3 regions of the Streptomyces sp. NPDC041796 genome follow, and region 2 is predicted to be linked to each of the others. Evidence: predicted binding sites of a transcription regulator. Region 2 holds the regulator's gene; each other region holds the start of a gene.
The links. The regulator HrcA, encoded in region 2, represses chaperone genes, less so after heat shock. The targets are predictions, from matches to a motif close to TTNGCACTCNGNNNNNCNGAGTGCNAA.

Region 1: the regulator HrcA is predicted to act here: its motif matches at 1,793-1,819, upstream of groES (co-chaperone GroES).
Region 3: the regulator HrcA is predicted to act here: its motif matches at 3,857-3,883, upstream of groL (chaperonin GroEL).

The regions. Positions count from the first base shown of each region.
Region 1 covers NZ_JBVJAH010000020.1:65,361-70,439, forward strand. The annotation lists gene groL (chaperonin GroEL) at 1-1,219, opposite strand, end outside; gene groES (co-chaperone GroES) at 1,338-1,646, opposite strand; gene ACZ6C1_RS31155 (polysaccharide deacetylase family protein) at 1,886-2,821, opposite strand; gene ACZ6C1_RS31160 (class I SAM-dependent methyltransferase) at 2,913-4,088, shown strand; gene ACZ6C1_RS31165 (hypothetical protein) at 4,085-4,699, opposite strand; gene ACZ6C1_RS31170 (RNA polymerase sigma factor) at 4,686-5,079, opposite strand, start outside.
Region 2 covers NZ_JBVJAH010000005.1:449,523-454,601, reverse strand. The annotation lists gene ACZ6C1_RS12845 (nitronate monooxygenase) at 1-374, opposite strand, end outside; gene dnaJ (molecular chaperone DnaJ) at 421-1,560, opposite strand; gene hrcA (heat-inducible transcriptional repressor HrcA) at 1,561-2,577, opposite strand; gene ACZ6C1_RS12830 (MBL fold metallo-hydrolase) at 2,745-3,467, shown strand; gene ACZ6C1_RS12825 (DUF3097 domain-containing protein) at 3,478-4,278, shown strand; gene hemW (radical SAM family heme chaperone HemW) at 4,409-5,079, opposite strand, start outside.
Region 3 covers NZ_JBVJAH010000015.1:89,298-94,376, reverse strand. The annotation lists gene ACZ6C1_RS27670 (hypothetical protein) at 1-194, opposite strand, end outside; gene ACZ6C1_RS27665 (hypothetical protein) at 191-388, opposite strand; gene ACZ6C1_RS27660 (helix-turn-helix domain-containing protein) at 504-1,346, shown strand; gene ACZ6C1_RS27655 (DUF397 domain-containing protein) at 1,327-1,512, shown strand; gene ACZ6C1_RS27650 (SRPBCC family protein) at 1,535-1,981, opposite strand; gene groL (chaperonin GroEL) at 2,072-3,694, opposite strand; gene ACZ6C1_RS27640 (cold-shock protein) at 4,005-4,211, opposite strand; gene ACZ6C1_RS27635 (ubiquitin-like small modifier protein 1) at 4,621-4,899, opposite strand; gene thrC (threonine synthase) at 4,940-5,079, opposite strand, start outside.

The sequences.
Region 1 (5,079 bases), on a different contig from region 2:
CCGCGGCGCGGGTCGCGGAGATGGCGTCCTCCAGGCGGTGCTTCTTCTCCTTCAGCTCCACCTCGGTGGCGGCGCCGACCTTGATCACGCACACGCCGCCGGCCAGCTTCGCGAGGCGCTCCTGGAGCTTCTCGCGGTCCCAGTCGGAGTCCGTGGTCTCGATCTCGGCCTTGATCTGCGCGACACGGCCGGTGACGTCCTCGGACTTGCCGCCGCCGTCGACGATCGTGGTGTCGTCCTTGGTGACGGTGACGCGGCGGGCGGTGCCCAGCACGTCCAGACCGGCCTGGTCGAGCTTGAGGCCGACCTCCTCGGCGATGACGGTGGCGCCGGTGAGGGCGGCCATGTCGCCGAGCATCGCCTTGCGGCGGTCGCCGAAGCCGGGGGCCTTGACCGCGACGGCGTTGAACGTGCCGCGGATCTTGTTGACGACCAGGGTCGACAGGGCCTCGCCCTCGACGTCCTCGGCGATGATCAGCAGCGGCTTGGAGGAGCCGGCCTGGATGACCTTCTCCAGCAGCGGGAGCAGGTCGGTGATCGCGGAGATCTTGCCCTGGTGGATCAGGATGTACGGGTCGTCGAGGACGGCCTCCATACGCTCCTGGTCGGTGACCATGTACGGGGACAGGTAGCCCTTGTCGAAGGCCATGCCCTCGGTGAAGTCGAGCTCCAGGCCGAAGGTGTTGGACTCCTCGACGGTGATGACACCGTCCTTGCCGACCTTGTCCATCGCCTCGGCGATGAGCTCGCCGACCTGCTGGTCCTGCGCGGAGAGCGCGGCCACGGCGGCGATGTCGGCCTTGTCGTCGATCGGGCGGGCCGAGGCGAGCAGCTCGTCGGAGACGGCCTTGACCGCGGCGTCGATGCCCTTCTTCAGGGCGGCCGGGGAGGCACCCGCGGCGACGTTGCGCAGGCCCTCGCGGACCAGCGCCTGGGCCAGGACGGTGGCGGTGGTGGTGCCGTCACCCGCGATGTCGTTGGTCTTGGTCGCCACCTCCTTCACCAGCTGGGCGCCGAGGTTCTCGTACGGGTCCTCGATCTCGACCTCGCGGGCGATCGTGACACCGTCGTTGGTGATGGTCGGCGCGCCGAACTTCTTGTCGATGACGACGTTGCGGCCCTTGGGGCCGATCGTCACCTTGACCGTGTCGGCAAGCTTGTTGACGCCGCGCTCAAGGGCGCGACGGGCGTCCTCGTCGAACTTCAGGATCTTCGCCATGGGAGCGATTCAGCCCTCTCGAAAACTCTGGTTGACGAACCGCGCCCCTCGCCGCCCGGCAATGTGTCATCAGCGGGGGCCAGGGGCGCAGCTCAAAAGCAAATCTTGCTCAGGTGAATTACTTCTCGACGATCGCGAGCACGTCGCGAGCCGAGAGGACGAGGTACTCCTCGCCGCTGTACTTCACCTCGGTGCCGCCGTACTTGCTGTACAGCACGATGTCGCCGGTCTTGACGTCGAGCGGCAGGCGCTCGCCGTTCTCGAAGCGGCCCGGGCCAACGGCCAGGACGACGCCCTCCTGGGGCTTCTCCTTGGCGGTGTCCGGGATGACCAGGCCAGAGGCGGTGGTCTGCTCGGCGTCGAGCGGCTGGACCACGATGCGGTCCTCGAGCGGCTTGATGGCAACCTTGGAGCTGGTGGTCGTCACGATCCGACCTCCCCCTTCGGAGATCTCACGGGGTTAACTGTCTGAGGTGGCGACCAGGTGGATCCGTCGTCGCGGGTGCCGGACCTGCCCGTCGCTGTGTTGGCACTCTCCAGTGGGGAGTGCCAGAGCCGAGACTATGACCGCGATTAGCACTCGGTCAAGCGGAGTGCCAATTCACCGCCCGGTCGTGGCGTACACCGGCCGTCCGGCGGCGTGGCGCGCGGCGGCGGGCGGGGGGCTCAGACGTAGTCCTCCAGCCTGGCCACCGCGTACCCCTTGGCCGTGACGACGCCCATCACCTGCCGGATCATGTCCGGCATGGTGCCGTTCCAATCCCCGCGCCCCCGGAAATGGGTGAGGATGATGTCTCCCGGGTGGAGGTCCCGGTCCCATTCGCGCCACTCCATGTGGTCGGGGAAGGCTTCGGCCGCCCACAGGGGCACGGCTTTGACGCCGCACGACCGGGCGGCACGCAAGGTGTCGGCGTTGTAGTTGCCGTAGGGCGGGCGGAAGAGTGACGGCCGTTTGCCGTACCGCCGCTCGATGGTGTCCTGCTGTCCGCAGATCTCGCGCTTCTGCTCCGCGTACGAAAGGGCGGGCATGTAGCGGTGGTTCAGGGTGTGGTTGTGCAGGGCCACGCCCCGGTCCTGCATGCGCTTGAAGTAGCCGTAGTCCTCCTTGACCAGGTAGTCGCTGAGGAAGGCGCTGTAGGGGATGTCCAGTTCGTCCATCATCCGCAGCAGTTCGGGGTCCTTCTCGGCGCCGTCGTCGATCGTCAGGAACACGATCCGTTCCGTGGTCGGCACGGTGGTGAAGACCGGCGGCAGGGTGGGGTCGCCGACCCCGAAGCCCTTGCGGAAGGTGAGGTGCGGCTTGTCGGCGGCCGCCGGGGGCGGGGGTGCGGCCAGGGGTGTGGCCCTCAGGCCCCACTTCCTGGCGGCGAGGGCGCGGGCGGCCTGGGCGCGCCTGACCTTCTCCACGTACGCGGTGAGGGCGCCGGCCGCGTCCGGCCGCTGCTGGGCCTGCTGCCCGGCGGCGGGCTCGGCCTCGCCGCCGCCCGTCCCGGCACCGGTTTCCGCCGCACAGGCGGATCCGAGCGCCGCCGTCAGCAGTGCGGCGAGCAGGACCCGTGCACGCTTACTTACCCTTTGACCTTTTTGTCGTACTAGCTGCATGGCGCCGCATCCTGTCAGCGCACCGCCCCGGCCACCGGCCGACACCGCCGCCTGACGCGCACCATCCCCCGCCTGGCCCACAATGGGCCGGGTGACCGATCTCGCCGCCTTCTCCGCGCTCCTCACCGACGAGGGCCAGGCCCTGCTCACCGCCCTGCGCGACTACACGCCCTCCCAGGAACTGGCGATCGCCTCCCGGCTGCGCCGCGAACACCCGGCCGACCTGGTCACGGCGGCGATCGCACAGGCGCGGCTGCGGCAGCGGGCGGTGGCGAAGTTCGGCGAGCAGGACGCGCACCGCATGTACTTCACGCCCGGCGGCGTCGAACAGTCCACCCGCAGGACGGTCGCCGAACACCGCGCGGCCGCCTTCGCCCGCCTCGGCGTACGCGGCGTCGCCGACCTGTGCAGCGGGATCGGCGGCGACGCGATCGCGCTGGCCCGCGCCGGCATCCGGGTCCTCGCCGTCGACCGCGACCCGCTGACGGCCGAGGCCGCGCGCGCGAACGCCGCCGCGCTGGGCCTGGCCGACCTGATCGAGGTGCGGTGCGCCGACGTCACGGAGGTCGACACCTCCCCGTACGACGCCGTCTTCGTCGACCCGGCCCGCCGCGGCGGCCGGGGAGGCGGCCGGATCTTCGACCCGGAGGCGTACTCCCCGCCCCTGTCCTGGGCCGTCGACGCGGCCCGCAAGGCCCCGCACGCGGCGCTGAAGATCGCCCCGGGCATCCCGCACGAGACGGTCCCGCCGGAGGCGGAGGCCGAATGGGTCTCGGACGGCGGCGACGTGAAGGAGGCGGTGCTGTGGTTCGGCACCCGTCCCGGCACGGTCACCGCAACCCTCCTGCCCGGCGGGCACACCCTCACCGGGCGGGGCCTGCCGGACCCACCGGTGCGCCCCGTCGGCCGGTTCCTGTACGAGCCGGACGGCGCCGTCATCCGCGCACACCTGGTCGCGGAGGCCGCCGAGGACCTCGGCGGCGGCCTGCTCGACGAGACGATCGCGTACATCACGGCGGACACGCTGCGCCCCACCCCGTACGCCACCGCCTACGAGATCACCGACGAGCTTCCCTTCAACCTGAAGAAGCTCAAGGCCCTGCTGCGCGAACGGGAAGTCGGCACCCTGACGGTGAAGAAGCGCGGCTCGGCGGTCGAGCCGGAGGAGCTGCGCCGCAAGCTCAAGCCGAAGGGACCGCACGCGGCCACGGTCTTCCTCACCCGGGTGGCGGGGGCTCCGACCATGCTGATCGGGCGGCCGGTCTAAGCGGCCAGCCGCAGCACCAGACGGCGGTGGCCGACCGCCTTGGCACCGCTGATCAGGCCGTGGACCCAGAGGATGACGCCCGCGCCCATGGCGTAGGCCACCTCCCCGTAGGTCGTGCTGCCGGCGCGGGCGAGCGCCGGGACGGCGAACGAGAGCCACAGCCCGGCCGCGCACTGCGCGAACGCCAGCAGCAGCCACGCCAGGTTCATCCCCGGTGTCCGGAAACGGGCGTCCCGGACCGGGGCGGGGTCCAGGGCCGCCCACTCCAGCAACCGGGCGCGCAGCTCGCGGTCGCGGCGCAGGCCGAACGTGACGACGACGACCAGCGGAACCATGACGGCCAGTCCCAGGCAGGCGGCCACGGCACCGGCCATCGCCGTCAGCGGGTCCACCAGTCCGTCGAGCGAGAGGATCCCGGCGCCGATGAAACCCCACCCGAACTGCAGGCCGAGCAGCGCGAGCAGAAAGAGCGTCAGCCGCTTCCCGCCCAGCATCCGCCGGTTCAGTTCGCAGACCGCCATGGCCCGGTCCGCCAGTAGCGCGCCGCGGTCCGGCCAGGTGCGGAGGTGAACGGGCGGCGGAGGCGGGGGCAGGAGGCTACGGCTGGGCATGGTCCGAGGCTAGCGCCCGTGATCGCCGGAGCAGCAGGGCCCTCTCGCGGGCGTTACGGGCCAGCGACGCCGCCCGCTCGAACTCGGCCCGGGCCTCGGCCGTACGCCCCAGCCGGGCCAGCAGGTCGCCCCGTACGCTCGGCAGCAAGTGGTAACCCGCCAGGGCCGGTTCCGCGGCGAGCGCGTCCACGATCGAGAGCCCGGCCGCCGGGCCCTCGGTCATCGAGACGGCCACCGCGCGGTTGAGCTCGACGACCGGCGAGGGGGCGAGCACGGCGAGCCGCCCGTACAGCGTCGCGATGGTCGCCCAGTCGGTCTCCTCGTACCGCGTCGCCCGCGCGTGGCAGGCCGCGATCGCCGCCTGGAGCGCGTACGGCCCC
Region 2 (5,079 bases):
AGCGGGACCGGGTCCTCCAGCAGGATGGCCAGCTTGGCCTCGTACCCGTCGTCCCGCCCCGCGTCGGAGTCGCCCAGGGGGGTGTCGTACCAGTTGGCCTCACCGGCGAGCTGGTGCCGGTACACGTCCACCGCGGCAGGGTCGGCGTGCCCGGGCTGCGGCATGAACAGGTTGACGCCGAAGGGCCGCGAGGTCAGCCCGCGTACCTGCTTGATCTCCTGGTACATGCCGTCGGCGGTCTTGTACCCGGCGGCCAGGAACCCCAGGCCGCCGGCCTCGGACACGGCCGCCACGAGTTGCGGACAGGAGGCGCCACCCGCCATGGGGGCCTGCACGATCGGGTACCGGCAGAGATCGGTCAGTGCGGAGGACATGCACGCATGGTGTCACGCCCCCGCACCCGCACCGAACCCAGAGGGCTCACCGCCCGTTGAACGCGTCCTTCAGTCGGGAGAACAGACCCTGCTGCCCCGGCTGGAACTGTCCCGTGGGCCGCTCCTCGCCGCGCAGCTTCGCCAGCTCCCGCAGCAGCCGCTCCTGCTCGGGGTCGAGCTTCGACGGCGTCTGGACCTCGACGTGCACGATGAGGTCGCCGCGTCCGCCGCCGCGCAGGTGCGTCACACCGCGCCCGTGCAGCGGGATCGACTGACCCGACTGCGTACCGGGCCGGACGTCGACCTCCTCCAGCCCGTCCAGCGTCTCCAGCGGGCACTTGGTGCCCAGTGCGGCCGCCGTCATGGGGATGGTCACCGTGCAGTGCAGGTCGTCGCCGCGCCGCTGGAAGACCGGGTGCGGCAGCTCGTGGATCTCGACGTACAGGTCACCGGCCGGACCGCCGCCGGGGCCGACCTCGCCCTCGCCGGCCAGCTGGATGCGGGTGCCGTTGTCGACACCGGCCGGGATCTTGACCGTGAGCGTACGACGGGACCGGACACGGCCGTCGCCCGCGCACTCGGGGCACGGGGTCGGGACGACCGTGCCGAAGCCCTGGCACTGCGGGCAGGGGCGGGAGGTCATGACCTGGCCCAGGAAGGACCGCGTGACCTGGGAGACCTCGCCACGGCCGCGGCACATGTCACACGTCTGCGCCGACGTGCCGGGCGCGGCGCCCTCACCGGAGCAGGTGGTGCAGACGACGGCCGTGTCGACCTGGATGTCCTTGGTCGTGCCGAAGGCCGCCTCGTTGAGGTCGATCTCCAGCCGGATCATCGCGTCCTGGCCGCGCCGTGTACGTGACCGGGGGCCGCGCTGGGACGCCGTACCGAAGAAGGCGTCCATGATGTCCGAGAAGTTGCCGAAGCCACCCGCGCCGAAGCCGCCCGCGCCCGCACCGCCGCCGGAGGCGGACAGCGGGTCGCCGCCGAGGTCGTAGACCTGCTTCTTCTGCGGGTCCGACAACACCTCGTAGGCGGCGTTGATCTCCTTGAACCGCTCCTGCGTCTTCGGATCGGGGTTGACGTCCGGGTGCAGCTCGCGGGCGAGCCTCCGGAACGCCTTCTTGATCTCGTCCTGGGACGCGTCGCGGCGTACGCCGAGTACGGCGTAGTAGTCCGTGGCCACTTACGACTCCGCCAGGATCTGTCCGACGTAACGTGCCACTGCGCGTACCGCTCCCATCGTTCCGGGGTAGTCCATGCGGGTCGGTCCGACCACGCCGAGTTTGGCGACTGCCTCGTCGCCCGAACCGTAGCCGACCGCGACGACGGACGTGGAGTTGAGGCCCTCGTGGGCGTTCTCGTGCCCGATACGTACGGTCATGGCCGAGTCCTTGGCCTCGCCGAGCAGCTTCAGGAGCACCACCTGCTCCTCCAGCGCCTCCAGCACCGGCCGGATCGTCAGCGGGAAGTCGTGCCCGAAGCGGGTGAGATTGGCGGTGCCGCCGATCATCAGCCGCTCCTCGGTCTCCTCCACCAGCGTCTCCAGCAGGGTGGCGAGGACCGTGGAGACGGTCCCCCGGTCCTCCGCCTCGAAGGACTCGGGGAGGTCCTGCACCAGCTGGGGTACGTCCGTGAAGCGCCGGCCCACGACGCGGCTGTTCAGCCGCGCCCGCAGGTCGGCCACGGACGTCTCGCCGAACGGCGCGGGGCAGTCGACCATGCGCTGCTCCACACGGCCCGTGTCGGTGATCAGGACGAGCATCAGCCGGGCGGGGGCCAGCGACAGCAGCTCCACATGACGCACGGTGGAGCGCGTCAGGGACGGGTACTGCACCACCGCGACCTGCCGGGTCAGCTGCGCGAGCAGCCGTACCGTACGGCCGACGACGTCGTCCAGGTCGACGGCACCGTCCAGGAAGTTCTGGATGGCGCGCCGCTCCGGCGACGACAGCGGCTTGACGCCGGCGAGCTTGTCCACGAAGAGGCGATAGCCCTTGTCGGTGGGGATGCGGCCCGCGCTGGTGTGGGGCTGGGCGATGAAGCCCTCCTCCTCCAGCACCGCCATGTCGTTGCGCACGGTGGCGGGCGAGACGCCGAGGTTGTGACGCTCCGTGAGGGCCTTGGAACCGACGGGTTCCTCGGTGCCCACGTAGTCCTGGACGATGGCGCGCAGCACCTCGAGTCTGCGTTCGCTGAGCATCGCGCGCACCTCCAGCTGGCTGTGGTTCCTTCTGCGTCGCTGGCACTCACCTTGCCCGAGTGCCAACCTTCCCCCGGCAAGTGTACGGCTCCGGGGTACGGCCCTAGCAAGAGCGGCCGACCACGCTACCGCGCGACTGCGCTGGTGGTTGCGGATAGCGTCGCGGTATGGACGTCAGTTGGGAAGAGTTCGGCTGGGAGCGTCTCGCCGACGGCGTGGGCCGCAAGAGGCTGCCGGTGTGGGACGCGACGACCGCGTTGGTGGTCGGCGAGGACGGCGCTCTGCTGTACGACACGGGCGCGACGCTCCGTGAGGGCGCCGGGATCCGCGCGCAGGCGCAGGCGCTGATGGGCGGCCGGAGAGTGACGCATATCGCATTGAGCCACCCCCATTTCGATCATGTCCTCGGCACGGCGGCGTTCTCGGGGACGGAGGTGTACGGGGCGGTCGGCATCGACGCCGTGCTGACCAAGGACCCGGACGCGCTGCGCGGCGACGCCGTACGGCACGGGGTGGCCGAGAAGGACGCCGTGGAGGCGACGGACGTCCTGGTGGCGCCGCACCACCTGGTGTCCGGCGAGTGGACGCTCGAGCTGGGCGGGCGGCAGGTGCTGCTGGCGAATGTGGGGCCGGGTCACAGCGGCCACGACCTGGCCGTCCTCGTGCCGGGCGACCGGGAGGTCGTGCTGTGCGGTGACCTGGTGGAGGAGTCGGGTGACCCGCAGGCCGGGCCGGACGCCATCCCCTCACGCTGGCCGGCCGCCCTGGACCGGCTGCTGGAGCTGGGCGGCGAGGACGCCGTGTACGTGCCGGGGCACGGGGCCGTCGTGGACGCCGCTTTCGTACGCGCCCAACGCGATGAGCTGGCCCGGCGGTTCAGGGTGTCGTAGCGTCTGGCGGATGCGCGCTTACGACCCTGACCTGACGCCTTCCTGGAAGCGTTCGGCCCCGGTGCCGGAGGTACCCGCCGACCCGGACCTGGTGGTCGAGGAGGTGAGCACCGGCTTCTGCGGGGCGGTGATCGGCTGCGAGGCGGGGACGGTCACCCTGGAGGACCGGTTCGGCAAGCACCGGGTGTTCCCGCTGACGCCCCGGGGCTTCCTGCTGGAGGGCCGTACGGTGACGCTGGTACGCCCGTCTGCGGGGCCTTCCCGCCCGTCGCGCACCGCCTCGGGCTCCCTCGCCGTCCCGGGTGCACGCGCGCGTGTCGCCCGTGCGGGGCGCATCTACGTGGAGGGCCGGCACGACGCGGAGCTCGTGGAACGGGTGTGGGGCGACGACCTGCGCATCGAGGGCGTGGTCGTCGAGTACCTGGAGGGCGTCGACGACCTCCCGGCCGTCGTCCGGGACTTCGGCCCCGGCCCGGACGCCCGGCTCGGGGTCCTGGTGGACCACTTGGTCCCCGGCTCCAAGGAGTCCCGCATCGCGGCGTCGGTCACGGACGCCCACACCTTGGTGGTGGGGCATCCGTACATCGACATCTGGGAGGCCGTGAAGCCCTCGTCCGTGGGCATCCGGGCGTGGCCCTCGGTCCCGCACGGCCAGGACTGGAAGACGGGCGTGTGCCGGGCCCTGGGCTGGCCGGAGAACACGGGCGCCGCCTGGCAGCACATCCTCTCGAAGGTCCACTCCTACAAGGACCTGGAGCCGGAGCTGCTGGGCCGGGTGGAGGAGCTGATCGACTTCGTGACGGCGCCCTAGGCGCTGCCCGGTGCGGGGCGGGGCCTGGCGGGCGGGGCGGGCCCGGCGGGCGGCGCCTGGCGGGCGTGGCCTGGCGGGCGGGGCCTGGCGGGCGGGGCCTGCGGGCGACGCCTGGCGGGCGGGGCCCGGGTCAGTCCACCAGGTCCCGCACCACCGCGTCGGCCAGCAGCCGTCCCCGCAGGGTGAGCACGGCCCGCCCGTCGGCGTAAGGACCGGCGTCCAGGAGCCCGTCCCTTACCGCCCGCTCGGCGGCAGCCAGGCCCGCGGGCTTGAGCAGCGCCAGCTCGCACCCCTCCCGGAGCCGCAGCTCCAGCAGGACCCGCTCCACCCGCCGGTCCTCCTCCGACAGGACCTCGCGCCCCGCCCCCGGCGACCGCCCCTCCGCCAGCGCGGCGGCGTAGGCGCCCGGGTGCTTGACGTTCCACCACCGCACACCCCCCACGTGGCTGTGCGCGCCGGGCCCCGCGCCCCACCAGTCGGCGCCGCGCCAGTACAGCTCGTTGTGCAGGCACCGCCCCGCCTCCGAGGTGGCCCAGTTGGACACCTCGTACCAGGAGAAGCCCGCCCCGGAGAGCACGTCCTCCGCGATCAGGTACCGGTCCGCGTGGACGTCGTCGTCCGTCATCGGCACCTCACCGCGCCGGATGCGCCGGGCGAGCTGCGTGCCCTCCTCGACGATCAGCGCGTACGCCGAGACGTGGTCCGGTCCTGCGCCGATCGCCGCGTCGAGCGAGGCCCGCCAGTCGTCGTCGCTCTCCCCCGGCGTGCCGTAGATCAGGTCCAGGTTGACGTGTTCGAAGC
Region 3 (5,079 bases), on a different contig from region 2:
CGCGCCTGTCTGTTCAGTTCTCGAACGCGCGCCCGCAGCACCTCGCCCGGCGGAGCGGGCGTCAGGGCCTCCACCGGACAGTCCCACTCCCGGCCACCGCCCAGCGGGCGCAGCTGTACGTAGCCGCCGACGTGGCCCATGACCTCTCCGATCCGCCCGTCACGCGAGTCGATCATGTACTCGGACGCGCTCACCGGCGTGCCTCGTGCAGGACGGCGACCAGGCGCATGGCGGTGTCCACGTTGCAACGCCCCAGCTCCACCAGCGGATACGGCGTGTCGCTCGCGGCCGACACCGGGTCGACCCGCAGGGACGGCAGGGTGACGCCCACCTTGCCGAGTTCGTCCCGGAGCTGGTCCACCACTTGCTCCACCGATCGCATCCCCATGACCAGGCACCTCCACGCTGAGTGTTCGGGTTCTGTACACAGCGTGGTCGATTCGCGGCTAGTCTGAACACAAAGGCGGCCCAACAACCCCATCTGTGCTAACGGGAGTTGACACATGCCCGGTCCGAAGGATCTCGACCCGTCCTCCTCACCCAGGGCACTACTCGGCGCCGAGCTGCGCCACGCCCGCGACAATGCGGGCTTCAGCCAGGAGAAACTGGGCGAGAAGCTCTTCGTCAGCGGCTCGTTCATCGGCCAACTGGAGGCCGGTACACGACGGATGCAGCCGGAGTTCGCGGCACAGATCGACGACATACTGGGCACGAACGGGTTCTTCCAGCGGAACTGCAAGGCCGCCAACAGGTCGCGGTATCCCGATCACTTCGCGGAAGCGGCGGAAGCGGAAGCGGTCGCCGCATCGATCAAGGAGTACGCCCCGCTGCTGATTCCGGGCGTGCTGCAGACGGAGCGGTACGCGCGAGCCGTATTTCGTGGCGGGCGCCCCACCGCTTCGGACGACGTCATCGACGAACTGGTCGAGGCGCGACTCGCTCGCACGCACATCCTCGACGATCCAACCAGGCCACTGTTCTGGACGGTCCTGGACGAGGCGGTCCTCCGCCGAGAGGTCGGGGGGCCGGCGGTGATGGCCGAGGCGCTGCACCACATCTCGGAGTTGGGCCGCGCGCACCGGGTGATCGTGCAGGTCATCCCGTTCAAGGCAGGCGCGCACATGGCCCTGGCAGGCGCACTCAAACTGATGGCCTTCGACGACGCGCCCCCGCTGGCCTACCTCGAAAGCCTGGGCTCAGGGCAGTTGCACGACGACCCGGGCACGGTCAAACACTACGAACTGTCCTACGATCTGCTCGGGGCCAGCGCACTGTCACCCCAAGAATCCCTGGCCCTGATCGCATCAGTGGCGGAGGATTACGCCCATGAAGATCGAGATCACTGAGTGGCGCAAGTCAACCTACAGCGACGCGAGCGGCGGCAACTGTCTCGAAGTCGCCGATGGCCACCCGAACGCCATCCCCGTCCGTGACTCCAAGAACCCCACCGGCCCGCAGCTCGTGTTCCGGGCCGCCGCCTGGTCCGCGTTCGTGGCGGATCTCAAGCGATAGAGCGCCACCGCGGCCCCGGGGCTCAGGCGGCTCCGGGGCCGTAGCGCGTCTCCAGCAGGTGCCGCAGCATCGCGAGGTCCTTGCGGTTGGCGCGGCGTATCGCGGCGGCGAGGATACGGCTGCCGCCTCCGCCCCGGTTCCGGAGCGTCATACGCGTCCGGTCGCCCTCGACGCCGTAGGGCTCCCAGGTGTACGTGGTCTCCATGGGGAACGACCCCTGGTCGGCCCGCATGACCAGCCGCCGCCCGGGCTCATGGTCGACGATCTCGTAGGTGTAGACGAGCCGCCGGCCCAGGAAGCGGGCGACGAAGGCGGCCCTGGCGCCGGCCCGGACCTCTGATTCGGTCTCCCACTCCACCGACACGATGTTCACGTACCACTCGGGCGCGTTGGACGGGTCGGCGGCGTACGCGGCGACGAGGTCGCACGGGGCGTCGATCACGGTCTCGGTCAGGACGTCGACGGCCATGACACCAGCGTAGAACGCCCGAGGGCGGCACCCCCCTGGGAGAAGGGGTACCGCCCTCGGAACGAAAGGACTGTGTCCGATCCGCGAGGATCAGAAGTCCATGTCACCGCCCGGCATGCCGCCCGGAGCACCGGCCGCGGCCTTCTCCGGCTTGTCGGCGATGACGGCCTCGGTGGTGAGGAACAGCGCCGCGATGGAGGCCGCGTTCTGCAGAGCGGAACGGGTCACCTTGGCGGGGTCGATGATGCCCTCGGCGATCATGTCGACGTACTCGCCGGTAGCGGCGTTCAGGCCGTGGCCGACGGGCAGGTTGCGCACCTTCTCGACGATGACGCCACCCTCGAGACCACCGTTGACGGCGATCTGCTTCAGCGGGGCCTCCAGGGCCAGGCGGACGGCGTTGGCGCCGGTCGCCTCGTCACCCTCGAGCTCCAGCTTCTCGAAGACGCTGGACGCCTGGAGCAGGGCCACGCCACCACCGGCGACGATGCCCTCCTCGACGGCGGCCTTGGCGTTGCGCACCGCGTCCTCGATGCGGTGCTTGCGCTCCTTGAGCTCGACCTCGGTGGCGGCACCGGCCTTGATGACGGCCACGCCGCCGGCCAGCTTCGCCAGGCGCTCCTGGAGCTTCTCGCGGTCGTAGTCCGAGTCGGAGTTCTCGATCTCGGCACGGATCTGGTTGACGCGACCCGCGACCTGGTCGCTGTCACCGGCACCGTCGACGATGGTGGTCTCGTCCTTGGTGATGACGACCTTGCGGGCGCGGCCCAGCAGGTCCAGGCCGGCGTTCTCGAGCTTGAGGCCGACCTCCTCGGAGATGACCTGGCCACCGGTGAGGATGGCGATGTCGTTCAGCATGGCCTTGCGGCGGTCGCCGAAGCCCGGGGCCTTGACGGCGACGGACTTGAAGGTGCCGCGGATCTTGTTGACGACCAGGGTCGACAGGGCCTCGCCCTCGACGTCCTCGGCGATGATCAGCAGCGGCTTGCCGGACTGCATGACCTTCTCCAGCAGCGGAAGGAGGTCCTTCACCGAGGAGATCTTCGAGTTGACGATCAGGATGTACGGGTCGTCGAGCGACGCCTCCATACGCTCCATGTCGGTGGCGAAGTACGCCGAGATGTAGCCCTTGTCGAAGCGCATACCCTCGGTGAGCTCCAGCTCCAGACCGAAGGTCTGGGACTCCTCGACGGTGATGACGCCTTCCTTGCCGACCTTGTCCATGGCCTCGGCGATGAGCTCACCGATCTGGGTGTCGGCGGCGGAGATGGAGGCCGTGGAAGCGATCTGCTCCTTGGTCTCGACATCCTTCGCCTGCTCGAGCAGCGCACCGGAGACGGCCTCGACGGCGGTCTCGATGCCGCGCTTCAGGGCCATCGGGTTGGCGCCGGCGGCGACGTTGCGCAGACCCTCGCGGACGAGCGCCTGGGCGAGAACGGTCGCGGTGGTCGTACCGTCACCGGCGACGTCGTCCGTCTTCTTGGCGACTTCCTTGACCAGCTCGGCGCCGATCTTCTCGTACGGGTCCTCGAGCTCGATCTCCTTGGCGATGGAAACACCATCGTTGGTGATCGTGGGGGCGCCCCACTTCTTCTCGAGGACGACGTTGCGACCCTTGGGGCCCAGGGTCACCTTGACGGCGTCGGCGAGCTGGTTCATGCCGCGCTCGAGGCCGCGCCGTGCCTCCTCGTCGAACGCGATGATCTTGGCCATGTGAAGTGGTCCTCCCGGACTGGGGTGGATGCTCCGGACCGCGCTGGCGCCCGCGACGGACGGCCTGCCTGCCTGAAGTGGTTCCTTGCCCCACCGGCCTGCGGACCTCACCGACCCGGTCCTTCGTTGTCACTCTCACCTTCAGAGTGCTAACGCCAATGATTAGCACTCGACCCATGCGAGTGCAAGCGCCTCCCGCAGATCCGGGGCGTTGTCCGGACACGCGCGAGGGGCTCGCGTCCCCTGGAACGCGAGCCCCTCGTCACTTGCGGTGTCGACAGTCGATGGTCGGTCGATCGCGACGCGGCTCTCAGCCGGCGGCGAGCTTGACCATGTCCGCCTGCGGACCCTTCTGGCCCTGCGAGATCTCGAACTCGACTCGCTGACCTTCTTCAAGGGTGCGGTAGCCGTCCATCTGGATCGCGCTGTAGTGGACGAAAACATCCGCACCACCGTCGACCGCGATGAAGCCGTACCCCTTCTCCGCGTTGAACCACTTGACGGTGCCCTGAGCCATGCCTAACTCCCCTATTACTGGCCCTTGCACAGGACCGCACTTCGCGGACCCGGGTCAGACCTCACCCGCTGACAGGTGCGGGCGTGCGCCGGAACGCGTCGACCGCCGCTGAATGTATCTGCCCAACTGCCGTCTGCAACAGGTCAATCGGACGAGAAATCCGAGCATGGGTGAACGGAAAATGTGGCCGAATGGGCCAGAATCCCGGGCAAGTCGGGCCCGGCAAAGCGCCCAAATGGCGCAATTCACGGGGGTACATTGACTGCATCTTGTCGCAGCCGCGCAATCTCTCATATGCGTGCGGCACAGGCAGCGGCGGGGACTTCCCCAACTCTACCGCGCTCAACCATGCAGAATTGCCCCCTCCGCTTCTCTCGCGGAGGGGGCAATGTCCGTCACGCTGTGTGGGTCAGCAGCCGCCGGCGACGGCCGGGATGATCGACACGCCCGCGCCGTCCGGGGTCGCGGTCGCCAGGCCGTCCTCGAAGCGCACGTCGTCGTCGTTGACGTACACGTTCACGAAGCGGCGGAGCTTGCCCTGGTCGTCCAGGACACGGGCGGCGATGCCCGGGTGGTCCTTCTCCAGCGACTCGATGACCTCGGACAGGGTCGCGCCCTCCGCCGTGACCTCGGCCTTGCCGCCCGTGTAGGTCCGGAGGATGGTGGGGATGCGGACGTTGACGCTCATGTCGTGTTGCTGCCTTTCAGTACAGGCTCAGTACTACGGGTCAGGCCAGGCCGGCGTCGCGGAACGCGTCCAGGCTCGGGCGGATCGTCGCGCTCGGGCCGGTGGTCGGCGCGACCGCGTCCAGGGTCTTCAGGCCGTCGCCCGTGTTGAGCACGACCGTGGTCAGCGACGGGTCCAGCA